DNA from 3 places in the Streptomyces sp. NBC_00400 genome. Region 3 is predicted to be linked to each of the others. Evidence: riboswitches for the same ligand, from Rfam matches in the RefSeq annotation. Region 3 holds a riboswitch; each other region holds the start of a gene.

Region 1 (3,266 bases), 510 kb from region 3:
CGCTCCTGTGCCCGTACCTGGCTGCTGTCGATCGCCCGCCGGGTGGTGATCGACCGCTACCGGTCTGCCGCCGCCCGTCCGCGCATCGCCGATGTCGACGACTGGCAGGCGGTCGCGGAACGCCGCCAGCCCAGCGGACTGCCGGGCTTCGACGACGGTCTGGCACTGACCGAGCTGCTGGAGGCGCTGGACGGCGAACGGCGCGAGGCATTCGTGCTCACCCAGTTGGTCGGAATGCCGTACGCGGACGCGGCGGCGATCGTGGGCTGTCCCATCGGCACGGTCCGCTCCCGGGTGGCCCGTGCCCGCGCCGACCTCACCGGCTGGCTGAGGTCCGCCGAGCGGTGCGCACGACGCCCTCAGGCGGTTGCGGCGTGACCCATCCCGGTTCCGGGTGATCACTGTGTTGCCGGTGCGCCGCCCCGTACGGCGGATGGCGCCCCTCCCGGGGTGGCGTACCGGCAGTTCCCGAAGATTCATGGACCGCAGCCGTTCGCTATGTGCCCGGCTCCGGAGCCCCCTCCATAGTTTCCCCACGGAAATAGTTGCCGCATGGCAGTTTTACGTGCGGTCATCGGGTAGGTGAGGGCGTGACGGCATGACGGGGAGATCAGGGAGGAGTAGCCATGGCAATGGCAGCGGCGCAGGCCCACATCTCGGTGAAGCGCTCGGACAGGGGCGCCGCATGTGAGGCTGCTCGGTCGGCTGTGCCGCAGGTGGAGGAGGCCCAGCGCGTTGCCCCGCAGGATGCGCGTCGCCTGTCGAAGCTGTTCTTCGAGCAGCTGTCGGACCTGGAGGAAGGCACCCCGGAGTACCAGTACGCGCGCAACACGCTCATCGAGATGAACCTGTCGCTGGTGCGCTATGTAGCGCGCCGATTCCGCAGCCGCGGGCAGGAGATGGAAGACATCATGCAGGTCGGGACGATCGGTCTGATCAAGGCCATCGACCGCTTCGATGTGTCGCGCGAGAACGAGTTCACCACCTTCGCCATCCCCTACATCACCGGCGAGATCAAGCGGTTCTTCCGTGACACGACCTGGTCCGTGCATGTCCCGCGGCGTCTGCAGGAGTTGCGTGTGGACCTTGCCCGCGCTCGCGAAGAGCTCGAAGGGCGTGGCAATCCCGAGCCGTCCGTCGCCGACTTCGCGGTTCACCTGGGGCTCGGGGAGGAGGAGGTCATCGAGGGGCTGGTCGCCTGCAACGGTTACGACGCAGGCTCCCTCGACCGGCCCATCGAAGCGGGTGGCAGCAAGCAGCAGACCGGCCTCGTCGCCGACCTGATAGGCAACGAAGACCCCGCTCTCGCACTGGCCGAGGACCTTCAGGCCCTCAAGCCGCACCTCGCCCAGCTGGACGAGCGTGCGCGCACTCTCCTCGAACTGCGCTTCGGCTCGGAGATGACACAGACCGAGATCGGCGAGGAAATGGGCCTGTCCCAGATGCACGTCTCCCGTCTCCTCACCCGCACATACGCCACCCTGCGCGAAAGCCTCCTCGCCGAGGCATAGCCAAGGACTTGCTTGCACGGTATGCGGACAGCGGCGTCCCCGCCAGCGTACAAAGTGCCATTTCTCCAGGTCAGGGCCGCGTCGTGCGGGCGAGTGCACGGCGACGGGCCCGCTGCGGACAGCTCTTGACGGCGGCGTGCCGATCACCGCACGGTGCGGCGAACCACAACAGAAAAGACCACCGACGATTCTGCGCGGGAGAGCCCACACCCCAGTGGCGTGGCGCCGAAGGAGCAAATCCTCCCCGGAAACTCTCAGGCCTCGTTACCGCGCAGTGGAGGTGGACTCTGGAAAGCAGGCGCTGATGCGCCTCGCCCACGGTGCAAGCCGCGCTCGTCGCGGTGAAGCTCTCAGGCCCATGACAGAGGGGGAGGCTCACTCGATCGCGTGCCCCGTCCGACGGTGCGCGCCAGGCCCGAGGAGTCTCCATGGTGCACCCTGACTCGCACCCCGACACCCCGTCCCACCGGTCACTCGCCGCACGGGAGCGGACCGCGCCCTTCTCCGTACGCCACATCGGACCGGGCGCCGAAGAGCTGTCCACGACGCTCTCCCACCTCGGCTTCGGTTCCCGGCTCGCACTGATCGACGCCGCGGTGCCCGGCCCACGGCGCGACCGCCGCGGGCTGCGGCCGCCCGCCCCGGCGTCCGAGGCCCGGACCGAAGCCGAGCTGCGCGCCCGTCTCCACCTGCACAAGACGCTCTGCACACCGCACGGCGGGGGAGGGCCCGGCGTCGGCCCCGTGGCCGTGTATGAGCACTTGGTGCCGCATCCGCCCTCACACCCGATCCACCCGGACCCCGCCCAAGCGAGGGCGGAGGCCGGAATGCGGCGGTCTACCCCCTGACGACGGCCGGCCGCAACAAGTACCGGCCTCCGGACCGCCGGGCCGACGGTGCACGCGGCGACCGCCATCCCGTCTGCTCCTGCTCGACGATCGACGCCTACGAGAGCTGAACGCCGCGCAGGTCAGCGGTGCTTCGGCCGGCGGCGCGCCGCTCGCTTCGCCACAGCACCCTGCGCCCTGCCCTTCCCTGCCCACGGGCCCGCACCGCTCGTTCCGCACCGGCTGACCCCGCCCCGGCTCCACCTTCCCTCCTCCCCTCCTCCGCGGAGGGGCGGGCTGCCGGGGCAGCTCCTCGCGGCGCAGGCGGTCGCCCTTCGCGGGGCCACGTCGTCGGCGTTCCGGGACCGGCAGGAACGCGCGCTCCGCGGTGCCCGGATCCTCGCCGGGCGGCTCCTCGCCGATGACGTGGCCGAGACCGGTGCCCGGGTGGTCACCGGCTCGACCGAGACGCCGCTCGTGCTCATCGATCTCGCGCATTCCGTGCTGGACGCCGGACGGGCCGGGGAGCGTCTTCGTTCGCTCGGCATCAGGCCGAACACCGCGGGGGAGCACGGCCTTTTCCTCGGCACCACGGCACTGGCCGGCCGCGGATTTGATGACGCCTCCTTCCGCTAGCTCGCCGACGTGATCGCCCGAGCGCTCCTGCACCCACCTCACGTCGCCGAAGTGGCCGAACTCGACGATCGAGTAGCCCGCTTGACGACACGTCATCCCATAGCCGCCTGCGTAGAAGCCCCTCAAGCCCACCAAGCCCACCAGGAAGAGGAGTAACCCCCCATGAGTCAGCACCAGTTCGACGTTCTCGTCATCGGCGGCGGCCCCGGCGGCTACGTCGCCGCCATCCGCGGCGCCCAGCTCGGCCGTTCGGTCGTCCTCGTCGACAAGGAGCGTCCTGGCGGCGTCTGTC
Region 2 (3,266 bases), 5.0 Mb from region 3:
ACGTAGACGACGTCGCCGAGCGCGTTGGCCGCGTGCTCGGTGATGCCGACCGTCGAGACGCCTTCCTCGGCGCCCGACAGCCACTCGTGCTCCTTGCTGTAGCGCAGCTGCTGGGGGTTGCTCATGGCTCGATTCTCCTGTACGCGAGGGTGTGGTCGTGAAGGGGGTCGCCCCTGGTGACGCCGAGGGGGAGGGTCTTGCACAGTGAAACGCACGGGTGCGCACCGCTGCCGGGTCCGCCGCGGGTGAGCTACTGCTTCTGCCGCTTGTAGAAGGGCAGAGCGGTGACCTCGTACGGCTCATGGCTTCCACGGATGTCCACGCACACACCCTCGGTGCCCGGTGTGGCGTAGGCGGCGTCGACGTAGGCGATGGCGACCGGCTTGCCGAGGGTGGGAGAGGGGGCCCCGGAGGTGACCTCACCGATGACCGTGCCGTCGGCCGCGACGACCGGGTAGCCGGCGCGCGGGACCCGGCGGCCCGTGGCGGTCAGGCCGACCAGCTTGCGCGGCGGGTTCGTCTCGGCGCGCTCGGCGGCCTCCGCCAGTGCACTGCGGCCGACGAAGTCGCCGTCGTTGGTCGTCTTCTCGAACTTCACGACCCGGCCCAGGCCCGCGTCGAACGGGGTGGTCGAGGTCGTCAGCTCGTGCCCGTACAGCGGCATGCCCGCCTCCAGGCGCAGGGTGTCCCGGCAGGACAGGCCGCACGGCACCAGACCGGCGTCCTTGCCGGCCTCGGTCAGCGCCTCCCAGAGGGCGACCGCGTCGGCCGGCCGGACGAACAGCTCGAAGCCGTCCTCGCCGGTGTAGCCGGTACGGGCGATCAGTGCCTCCACGCCGGCGACGGTGCCGGGCAGGCCCGCGTAATACTTCAGGCCGTCCAGGTCGGCGTCGGTGACCTTCTTGAGGATCCCGGGCGACTGCGGACCCTGCACCGCGAGCAGCGCGTAGGCGTCCCGGTCGTCGCGGATCGCGGCGTCGAAGCCGCCCGCCCGCGCGGTCAGCGCATCCAGCACCACCTGGGCGTTGGAGGCGTTGGCGACGACCATGTACTCCTGGTCGGCCAGGCGGTAGACGATCAGGTCGTCGAGGATGCCGCCCCCGGCCTCGCAGATCATGGTGTAGCGGGCGCGGCCGGTCTTGACCCCGCCGATGTTGCCCACCAGCGCGTAGTCGAGGAGGTCGGCGGCCTGCGGGCCGGTGACGGTGATCTCGCCCATGTGGGAGAGGTCGAACAGGCCGGCGCGGGTACGGACGGCGACATGTTCGTCACGCTCGCTGCTGTAGCGCAGCGGCATGTCCCAGCCGGCGAAGTCGGTCATGGTGGCGCCGAGCGCACGATGGGTGGCGTCCAGCGCAGTACGGCGGGGGGCATCAGTCATGGTTCCGGGCTCCCAGGCAGGGGTGACAAGACGTTCTCCCCATCTGTCATCGGAACCTGAGAGGTTCACCGGGATCCCGCGAACGGACCCGGTTTGCACCTTGGGTGGAGCCGCCCCGTGGGCCGGGCTGCGGCTCGCTTTTCAGATCTGCCTCGCCTGCGCGGTATAGGGGCCTGAGAGATTCAAGGGAGGACTTGCTCCTTCGGCGCCCCGCCATGGCGGCCGGGGACTCTCCCGCGCGGGTTCAAACGGCCGGTATGGAGTTGGCGGTGCACGGGTGAGACGAGATGTGCACGTGGCGGCCACATCATTGCACGGGATCGCCCGATAGAGGAGCCCCCACCGTCGCCCCGCCCGTGACGTGGGCAGATCGGACAATAACCTTGATGGGCATTACCTTTTCTTGACACTCTGCGGGTAGGGACGGACTCGAACCGGAACAGAACCGGACGGGGAGGACGATCGCGTGCACAGCGAAGCGGCATTCGGGGCCACTTCAGGCGTCGTGCCTCCGGCCGCCGCGCCCGGGGCCACCGCGCCTGTGGTGCCGTCCGCCACCTCGCCCGCGGTGCCGCCCGCCGCCGGGTCCCGGGCCGGCCGGCCGCCGCGGCCCGTCGTCCGGCCGGGGCGCGGCGCCGAAATCGTGGACCTCCGGGGCCGCGGACGGGCGAGGGGCGCCGCCGAGCTGCGGTTCCCGGCCGGTGACCTGGTGGTGGTCTCCGGTCTCCCGGGCAGCGGCAAGAGCACCCTGATGCACCGGGTCGTACCGCCGCTGGACGCCCACGGCGCCGTGGTGCACCGCATCGATTCGCAGGACGTCCGCGAGCGCTGGGAGCGCGGCCGGCTGCGCCGGCTGCCGTACGCCCTCTACCGTCCGCTGGTCCGGGCCGCCCACTACCTGACGCTGGGCCGTGCGCTGCGCTCGGGGGGCAGTGTGGTGGTGCACGACTGCGGCACCCTGGCGTGGGTGCGCGGCTGGCTCGCGCGTTCGGCGGTGCGCGGCGGACGCGGGCTGCATCTGGTGCTGCTCGATGTGCCGCCCGAGGTGGCACTGTCCGGCCAGGAGTCGCGGGGACGCGGGGTGTCGGGGTACGCCTTCGCGCGGCACCGCGGGGCGGTGGGCCGGCTGGTCGGCGCGGCGGAGTCGGCCCGGCTGCCGAAGGGCTGCGCCTCGGCCGTCCTGCTCGACCGGCGGGCGGCGAGCACCCTGGAGACCGTCGGCTTCGACTGACAGCGGCGACCGGGCGCACGGGCACCGTGCCCCGGGGGTCCCTCCGTACGCCTTCTCGTCTAGGGTCTTTGGCCAGATGGCGCGGTTTGGAACGGGTGGGTGCACATGACATTTCCGGAGCAGGGGATACCGCAGCTGGCGTGGCCGGCGAACGAGCTCGAAGAGGTGCTGGCCGCCTCGGTCGGACACCCGGGCGCCGGTGGCCGGATCGTCGAGGTACTGGGCCGCAGCAGGGTCTGGGTGCCGCTGCCCAACGGCGGCGGACCGGAGAGCGCGGGTCCCGGTACCCGCGGCCTCGATCTGCCCACCGTCGAGCTCGACGGTGCGGCCTATGTCCCGGTCTACAGCTCCGAGCAGGAGTTCTTGCGGGTGGTCGGCGCGCATATGTCCTTCACCGTCGCCCCGGCCCGGGAGTTCGCCCGCGGGCTGCCCCCGCGCATCGGTATCGCGGTCAACCCGGACGGTGCGGTCGGCGTCCCGCTGCCGCCTCCCGCGGTGGCCGAATTGTGCCGGGAGGGGCATCACGAGGCGGCCGGTCTGCCCAGCGGCGGCCGGGTGCGGCTCTTCGAGCCGGACTGGCAGGACGAACCGGTGGACTTCCTGGCCGCCGCCGGACTGGAGTTCTCCGGCGCCGGAATTGTCCTCACTGCCCGG
Region 3 (3,266 bases):
GCATCGCGGTCTCGGAGCGGTACTGGTGGAAGACCGGGTGGGCGAGGTAGTCGTCGCCGCGCAGCAGGTCCTGCGGCAGCGCCTCGGCGGCGGCCGCGTCCAGCTGCTCGACGTCGCCGTGCACCCCGAAGGCGCCCCAGACGCCGGCCAGCTGCGCGCGCCCGGTGGTCTCGTCGCACGCGATGCCGACGAGGTCGGCGTCGACCTGCCGGAGGTTGACGCCGGCCTCGCGAGCGGCAGCCACGACCTCGGCGGCCCGGCCGGGCACCCGCGCGGTCAGCGTGTCGAAGTACGCGCCGTGCACGATCTCCACCCCGCCGGCCCGCAGGCCCTCGGCGAGGACCGCGGCGTAGCGGTGGGTGCGCCGGGCGATCGTCCGCAGACCCTCGGGGCCGTGGTAGACCGCGTACATGCCGGCCATGACGGCGAGCAGCACCTGCGCGGTGCAGATGTTGCTGGTGGCCTTCTCCCGGCGGATGTGCTGCTCGCGCGTCTGCAGTGCGAGGCGGTAGGCCTTGTTGCCGTCGGCGTCGACGGAGACGCCCACCAGGCGGCCGGGCAGGCTGCGGGCGAACTGGTCGCGGACGGCCATGAAGCCGGCGTGCGGTCCGCCGAAGCCCATCGGGACGCCGAAGCGCTGGGTGGTGCCGACGGCGATGTCCGCGCCGAGCTCGCCGGGCGAGGTCAGCAGCGTCAGGGCGAGCAGATCGGCGGCGACGGTGACGACCGCGCCCAGCTCGTGGGCCTGCTCGATGACGGCGCGCGGGTCGCGGACCGCACCGGAGGCGCCGGGGTACTGCAGCAGCACACCGAACACCCCGCGCTCGGCGATCCCGGCCGGGATGCCGTCGGACAGGTCGGCGACCACGACCTCGACGCCGGTGGGCTCCGCACGGGTCTCGATCACGGCGATGGTCTGCGGCAGACAGTCGGCGTCGACCAGGAAGACGCCCTGCTTGACCTTGCCGACCCGGCGGGAGAGCGCCATCGCCTCGGCGGCCGCGGTGCCCTCGTCCAGCAGCGAGGAGCCGGAGGTGGGCAGACCGGTCAGGTCGGCGACCATCGTCTGGAAGTTGAGCAGCGCCTCGAGGCGGCCCTGCGAGATCTCCGGCTGGTAGGGCGTGTAGGCCGTGTACCAGGCCGGGTTCTCCATGACATTGCGCAGGATCACCGGCGGGGTGAACGTGCCGTAGTAGCCGAGTCCGATCATGGACGCCAGCACCTGGTTGCGGTCCGCGAGGCCGTGCAGCTCCTGCAGCACCTCGGCCTCGGTACGGGCCTGCGGCAGGCCGAGCGCCTCGGCACTCTTGATGACATCGGGCACGGCGGTGGCGGTGAGCTCGTCCAGCGATCCGAACCCGATGTGCGCGAGCATCTTGGCCTGCGCCTCGTGGTCGGGACCGATGTGCCGGTGCTCGAAGGGAGTGCCGCTTTCCAGCTCGGTCAAGGAGATGCGATTGGTGGTCATCTGCGGGGGCCTCCTGGTCGTGCGACCTACGAGGGGCACCACGGCGCGGGTGCCCGGACGGCCTCCCCCTCTGTCATCTCAACCTGAGAGCTTCACCGGCCCGCGCGAAGCGGCCCGGCTTTCACCGTCGGTGAGGAGGGGTCCCGGAGGTGTGCCTTCCGCGGCCCGCCCTGCTTTCCAGAGTGACCTCGCCCACGCGGTACGTGTGCCTGAGAGATTCCGGGGAGGATTTGCTCCTTCGGCGCCCTCGCCGCGAACGGCAAAGGACTCTCCCGCACGGGGTCTGCGGCCATTGGCCAGCCTACCAGCGCGGCACTCGAAGGATCCTTCGAGTGGCCAGGGCATGAAATGTGCCGTTTGGTTGTTGTCAGAGGGCAGTTGCGACCAATTGGAGGGACCGTGCAAACCGATATCGATCCCCGGAGCCTGATCGGCCGCAAAGCGTTCGACCGTAACGGCGCCAAAATAGGCACGATCGACGAGGTGTATCTCGACGACGCGACGGGGGAACCGGAGTGGGCGGCCGTGCGCACCGGACTCTTCAGCCGGGACGCGTTCGTCCCCCTCGAACCCAGCAAGATGGTCGGTGAGGGCCTGCACATTCCTTACGACCGCAAGCTGATCAAGGACGCGCCGGACTTCGGCGTCGGCCGCCATCTCTCCCCTGAGCAGGAACTTCAGCTCTATCACCACTACCGACTGGATATCTCCTCCCCGACATCCGACCCGGTGTCCTCGCCCGGCTCCGGTGACAAGGACTTCGGCAGGATCGCCGGCTCGGACGACTGACCGTCCGCCGGTCCCCCGCCCACCAGCGGCAGGGGCTCCCCCGGCCGCAGCGCCGGATCCTCCACAGCAAAGGTCCGCACCCTCCCCGGTGCGGACCACGGCGTTTCGAAGCGCACGGTCACCCTCCCCACCCCGCTCCCCTGCACCCAGCCCGCGCCGTACTCGTCGTGCACCACGTCCAGTCCGGGATGCCAGCGCCGAGGCCGCTCCTCCTCGGCCTCCCGAGCCGCCGCCGCGCCACCGGACAGCTCCGCCGCCGCTCTCGCGGCCTTCTCCGCCTCCTTCGCCTCGCGCTCCGTCGCGAACTGGGCGAACAGATCCTCCTGTGTGAAGTCGGCCAGGCCGCTGACCCCTACGCCCAGCAGCCGGACCCCGCCGGTGGTGTCCACCATCTCCAGCAGCCGCACGGCGGCCTCCCGTATCACCGCGGGGTCGTCGGTGGGCCCACGGAGCGTCTCGGAGCGGGTCAGGGTCGAGAAGTCGTAGTTGCGCACCTTGATGACCACCGTCCGCCCGGAGCGCCCGGCGGACCGCAGCCGCTCCACACAGCGGTCCGCCAGCCGCAGCACCTCGCTCCGTACCCGCGTCCGGTCGGTCAGATCGACCTCGAAGGTGTCCTCGACCGAGATGGACTTCGCGTCCCGCTCGGCCACCACCGGCCGGTCGTCCCGGCCCAGCGCCATCGCATACAGCCCGGCACCGTGCGCCTTGCCCAGCAGCCGCACCAGCTCGGCCTCCCCGGCCTCCGCGGTCTCCGCGACGGTGTGGATCCCGGCCCGGCGCAGCGTCTCGGCCGTCGCGGGCCCCACCCCGGGCAGTGTCCGCACCGTCATCGGGCCCAGCAGCTCGCGTTCGGTACCGGGCTCGATCACCACCAGACCGTTCGGCTTGGCCGCCTCGGACGCGATCTTCGCCAGCATCTTGGCGCCGGCCAGCCCCACCGAGCCGGTCAGGCCCGTGGCGGAACGGATCTCGCGGCGCAGTCGCTCCCCCACGGCCCGCGCGGCGG

What was found. Region 3 has a riboswitch for glycine ahead of gcvP (aminomethyl-transferring glycine dehydrogenase). Riboswitches for the same ligand answer to the same signal wherever they lie in the genome.
Region 1: it holds a riboswitch for glycine, as region 3 does, so the genes downstream of both, OHS81_RS34560 (hypothetical protein) here and gcvP (aminomethyl-transferring glycine dehydrogenase) in region 3, are expected to answer to the same signal.
Region 2: it holds a riboswitch for glycine, as region 3 does, so the genes downstream of both, gcvT (glycine cleavage system aminomethyltransferase GcvT) here and gcvP (aminomethyl-transferring glycine dehydrogenase) in region 3, are expected to answer to the same signal.

Annotation. Positions count from the first base shown of each region.
Region 1 covers NZ_CP107940.1:7,882,758-7,886,023, forward strand. The annotation lists gene OHS81_RS34550 (sigma-70 family RNA polymerase sigma factor) at 1-378, shown strand, start outside; gene OHS81_RS34555 (SigB/SigF/SigG family RNA polymerase sigma factor) at 633-1,511, shown strand; glycine riboswitch at 1,697-1,791, shown strand; glycine riboswitch at 1,792-1,883, shown strand; gene OHS81_RS34560 (hypothetical protein) at 1,940-2,359, shown strand; gene OHS81_RS34565 (hypothetical protein) at 2,408-2,974, shown strand; gene OHS81_RS34570 (FAD-dependent oxidoreductase) at 3,137-3,266, shown strand, end outside.
Region 2 covers NZ_CP107940.1:2,382,698-2,385,963, reverse strand. The annotation lists gene gcvH (glycine cleavage system protein GcvH) at 1-125, opposite strand, end outside; gene gcvT (glycine cleavage system aminomethyltransferase GcvT) at 251-1,381, opposite strand; glycine riboswitch at 1,533-1,628, opposite strand; gene OHS81_RS10365 (AAA family ATPase) at 1,950-2,612, shown strand; gene OHS81_RS10360 (enhanced serine sensitivity protein SseB) at 2,718-3,266, shown strand, end outside.
Region 3 covers NZ_CP107940.1:7,368,607-7,371,872, reverse strand. The annotation lists gene gcvP (aminomethyl-transferring glycine dehydrogenase) at 1-1,468, opposite strand, end outside; glycine riboswitch at 1,529-1,655, opposite strand; glycine riboswitch at 1,656-1,753, opposite strand; gene OHS81_RS32350 (PRC-barrel domain-containing protein) at 1,868-2,257, shown strand; gene OHS81_RS32345 (DNA polymerase IV) at 2,161-3,266, opposite strand, start outside.